2 regions of the Veillonella sp. LMAG:90 genome follow, and region 2 is predicted to be linked to the other one. Evidence: riboswitches for the same ligand, from Rfam matches in the RefSeq annotation. Region 2 holds a riboswitch; the other holds the start of a gene.
The links. A riboswitch is a leader RNA that binds a small molecule or an ion and turns the genes downstream of it on or off. The one in region 2 is predicted to bind thiamine pyrophosphate.

Region 1: it holds a riboswitch for thiamine pyrophosphate, as region 2 does, so the genes downstream of both, thiC (phosphomethylpyrimidine synthase ThiC) here and thiW (energy coupling factor transporter S component ThiW) in region 2, are expected to answer to the same signal.

The regions. Positions count from the first base shown of each region.
Region 1 covers NZ_NAND01000001.1:615,314-617,781, reverse strand. Annotated here, with positions in the region: gene thiC (phosphomethylpyrimidine synthase ThiC) at 1-1,142, opposite strand, end outside; TPP riboswitch at 1,266-1,367, opposite strand; gene CCC71_RS02685 (GNAT family N-acetyltransferase) at 1,487-1,762, opposite strand; gene CCC71_RS02680 ((4Fe-4S)-binding protein) at 1,841-2,050, opposite strand; gene CCC71_RS02675 (pirin family protein) at 2,215-2,468, opposite strand, start outside.
Region 2 covers NZ_NAND01000001.1:164,837-167,304, forward strand. Annotated here, with positions in the region: gene CCC71_RS00740 (PTS fructose transporter subunit IIABC) at 1-4, shown strand, start outside; gene CCC71_RS00745 (GNAT family N-acetyltransferase) at 178-720, opposite strand; TPP riboswitch at 844-951, shown strand; gene thiW (energy coupling factor transporter S component ThiW) at 1,111-1,629, shown strand; gene cytX (putative hydroxymethylpyrimidine transporter CytX) at 1,740-2,468, shown strand, end outside.

The sequences.
Region 1 (2,468 bases), 450 kb from region 2:
GGAATGCCTTTTGCCAAATCCGCTGCATGGGCGGCAATACGCGTAGCGATGATGCCTTCTTTCACATCTTCAACGGTTGGCAAACGCAAATGTTCAGCCGGCGTTACATAGCAAAGGAAGTCGGCACCGCACGAACCGGCAATAGCCCCGCCGATAGCACTCGTAATATGGTCATAGCCCGGCGCAATATCTGTAACCAACGGTCCCAGCACATAGAATGGAGCATTATGGCAAAGACGTTTTTCGAGCGTCATATTAGCCGCAATTTCATTGAGCACCATATGACCCGGGCCTTCAATCATAACCTGCACATTGTGTGCCCACGCGCGTTTAGTAAGCTCGCCCAAAGTAATGAGTTCTTCAATCTGAGCCGCGTCGGTCGCATCATGGGTGCAGCCCGGACGACATGCATCACCAAGGCTCAAGGTTACGTCGTATTTTTCACAAATTTCGAGCAAGCGGTCATAGTATTCGTAAAACGGATTTTCCTGATTGTTCATTTCCATCCAAGCAAAGAGTAAGGAGCCGCCACGGGATACGATGTTGGTCAAACGGGGATTGTCTTTGATACGTTGCGCCGTCTTCTGATTCATACCGCAGTGAATCGTCATGAAGTCCACGCCGTCTTTTGCGTGCTGTTCCACAACGGAGAAAAACTCATCTACGGTGATGTCTTTGAGGTCTTTGTCGAGCATGCCTACCGCATCATACATTGGCACGGTGCCAATCATGGCGGTGGACATATCGATAAGCTTGCGACGGAATTCTTGAGTTTTACCAAAGTTCGACAAGTCCATGATAGCTTCTGCCTTCATGGCAATGGCGTTGCGCACTTTTTCCAATTCTTCGTCCAAATTATTGTGTTCCGGCGAAACACCAAGGTTTACGTTGATTTTAGTGCGGCAGCGTTTGCCTACCCCTTCCGGCGATAAACTAATGTGCATTTTATTGGCCGGAATCGCTACCTGACCGGATGCCACGAGGGCCATCAAATCTTCCAAACGCATCTGTTCTTTTTCGGCTACCGTTTTAAGCTGCGGTGTCACCAAGCCGCGACGTGCCGCATCCATCTGCGTCGTGTATTCGTCACTTTTTGCCAAGCGTACATCCTGCATGTTTACTGTAAATTTCGAACTATTCATTTTAGCCTCCTCTGCGCTATACCTAAGCGCGAATCCGTGAAAATCGTCACGTTACATGATCTCCCTAAATAGGTTATACGCAAAAAAGCCAAAATAAAAAGCTCATCCACGCGGATGAGCTTTAAAAGTCCTGTACAGCTTTCCTACGTCGGCATTATCCGAATCAGGTCAAGGGTCAAGTGTTCACGCACTTTTCTCATCCATAAGGCTCCCCTAGCTTTTTTGTGTATTTCCTACATTATAGTACAGGTCTTTGTGAAAAACAACCATTTATGAAAATTGGTAATCGACTAAGACGACTTCAATTTTATGTATTAATCACTCCGATTTACATGCCAATGCCATTACATGCGGATATCGGCGTACTCGGGACGACGGTCGAATTCCTTTTTGGCAAACGGGCATAACGGCATAATTTTCAAGCCCCGTTCGCGTGCCTGTTTTACAATTTCAGCCACTAATTGGCCGGCAATGCCTTGACCGCCGTAGTTTTCATCAACCAAAGTGTGGTCGATAATCCAGAATTTATCGGATGGCGAATAGGTGCTTTCACCGATATTTTTGTCGCCATCATAGGCAGCGGCTCTGTTTTTATCCGCTTCATGTACGATTTTAATCATTTGAAACCTCCTTATTTTAACTTGCTTTTAATCGGTTAATACAACTGAGCTTTAAGGCTAATTTGATTAAACCGCTCCTTATTTTTCCGTATACGTCAGTGCACCGGACGGACACTGATCAATAACCGCTTTAATCTCTTCGGTCGTGCCGTTTTCCGGCATAATCCACGGTTTGCGACTCACATCAAAAACATCGGGTGCCCCTTTTACACATTTAGCTGCATGCTGACACAAGTCAGGCTTCCAATGAATCACTAAACTTTCAGTTTCATATGTTTTTTCAGCCATACAATCCTCCTCTAATTCTGTCACACGGCCAAACTCCCACTTAGGATGTTAAAATTTAACTACTCTCTACTATTTATTATACTGTAAAACCGGCGAATTACGCAGTAATTCATACTAATAACTAGACAATTATTAGAATTTGTTCAGTAATTCATCCTTAACGCTTAATAGTCTAATTCTGTTTTAACAAAGGTATTATTTCTAAGATCAACAAAGGCTTGTCTAACTTCATCTTCCGTGTTCATTACAATCGGGCCCGCCCAGGCTACCGGTTCATTCAAAGCCTTAGATGCGATGTACAATACTTGTGACGGTTTATCGCCGTTTTTAATGGTAACGCTGTCACCTTCAGTCAATTTAACGGCCGTTTTTTCTTCAATATGTTGGCCGTCTACTTCAATATCGCCAATCAATGTGA
Region 2 (2,468 bases):
CTAATATCCGGCTAATAGACAATAACCTCATGCATAAAATTTTTACACGCAATGCCTAACCCTTATAAAAATACCCCTGAGTCCTATGGATTCAGGGGTATTGCCATATTGCCTATTAAATTTTAATCTCACTTGATCATTCAGGCAGACTTGAATAATTTAAGTCGCATGAAAACTCTATTTGTTCAATTCTTCACGGATACTTGCCACCGAACGACGCAAGAGCCAATCCGTATCGTTCGAATCACCTACCACAAAGGTATGCTCCCCGAATTTTTCAAAACCGAATTTAGCATAAAATTTCTGAGCTTTGTAGTTATGTTCCCACACACCGAGCCAAACATAATCACAGTCTGTTTGGGTCGCTAATTGCAGAGCCTTTTCAAAGAGAAGTTTACCAAGGCCGAGTCCTTGGTAATCAGCCAATACGTAAATACGCTGTACTTCAAAACCATGTGGCAATTCCTGCTCAGTTTGCGCACGGCCTACATTAACTTTCAAAAAACCGACCGGCTGGCCGTCTACTACGGCAAAAAAGTGTTGTGATTCGGAATCAGTTAGCTCCGCTTGTAACGTTGCTTCCGCCAACGAGGTATTAAAATAGGTGTCGAACTCTTCGTCAGTGTACTCATCCCTAAATGTTTCTGAAAATGTTCTCATCGATAAGTCGCGCAATGTTTTCACATCGTCCGCCCCAATCGGTAAAACATCGATATTCATAGTATCTCCCCCTCCTTTTTCAGGTGTAATATATCCGCTTTATTATAAAACATTCTCACCCTATTTTCAAACGGTCTGACAATAAAACATTGCAAGCATGCGCCGCCTGTGCTATAATCACGTTAGAAAATTCAGGGGAGCTTATGAACGTAGGCTGAGAGGAAGTCATCAAACTTCGACCCTTATACCTGTACGGATAATGCCGTCGTAGGAAGATGTTATAGCGACTTTCTCACGGAGGCACCGTATTGGTGCCTCTGTTTTTTTATGCTGTCTGTCAAAACAGACCGGCTGGCGGGGGAGCGCCCGACAGCTGTCATTACAGCGAAGGGAAGCCGTGTTCCGGCGTGAGAGGAGACCAGTAAGTCTCGACCGCTACAGGAGTTTGTAATGAACGAATCTACCAGTAATGTAAAAAAAGTAACCATGGCCGGTATTTTAGTGGCCGTAGCCGTAGTAGGCAGCACCTTTTCCTTTCCCGTTGGCATCAGTAAATGTGCCCCCGTACAACATATGATTAACATTCTTTGCGCCGTATTATTGGGTCGCTATTACGGGGTGGGCGTAGCTTTTTGCGCCAGCACTTTGCGTCTCGTTACGGGCCTTGGCAGTGTACTCGCCTTTCCGGGCAGTATGTGGGGTGCCCTCTTGGCCGGCATTGTCTATAATCGTACCGGCAATCTATTCTTAACGCTCTTAGCCGAAGTATTTGGTACCGGCATTCTTGGCGGTCTTTCTGCCTACCCGCTGGCCATTATCGTTTTGGGTAAATCGGCCGGTCAAATTGCGTTTTATACCTATGTGGTTCCTTTTTTGATTTCTACCATAGGTGGCTCCCTATTGGCAGGGATTTTGCTCTATACATTACGCAGCACCGGAGCCTTAGCGCAATTAAAACAGCATCAGTAGGCCTAATCTATAGACCGTGCCTAAGCCCTTGTTGACGCCTCAGCATAGCTGAAAGCGCCGATTGTCGGTTGGCCGCCTATGGTCCCTTGATGCCGGAGAAAGGGTATTCTATGAGTACAGCTACTTCTGAAACGAAATTATTATCTCACGGTCTTTTATGGTTTGGCGCCGCCTTATCCATTGCCGAAATTTTTACAGGCACGTTATTCGCACCACTCGGCTTTGAGCAAGGCGTCATTGCCATTTTGCTGGGCCATATTATCGGCGGTTTTCTATTTTTCTTAGCCGGTCTCATCGGTGCCAACACGCGCCGCAGTGCCATGGAAACCGTTCGTATCGGCTTTGGCCGTCAAGGAGCGTCCGGCTTTGCCTTGGCCAACGTACTGCAATTAATCGGTTGGACTACCGTCATGATTATTACCGGCGCCGCCGCTACCAATGCGATTTTACCTTGGGGTACTGCCGTTTGGTCCCTCGTAATCGGCGTTCTCATCATTCTTTGGCTCGTCCTCGGTTACAGTAATCTTACCCGTTTAAACCTCGTAGCCGTAGCACTCTTATTCTGCCTTACCATTTGGCTCAGTTTCATTATTTTTGATCCGTCCTCAGCCGTGGCCGGTGCTTTACAGTTAACGGAAGACCAAGGTCTTTCCTTCGGTGCCGCCGTTGAACTGGCCGCTGCCATGCCGTTATCGTGGTTACCGCTCGTGTCTGACTATACACGTACAGCCAAACGCCCCGTAGCAGCCACGGTAGTGAGTACCTTAACATATACCATTGTCAGCATTTGGATGTATATTATCGGTCTCGGATCCGCTATTTATGCCGGCGAAACAGAC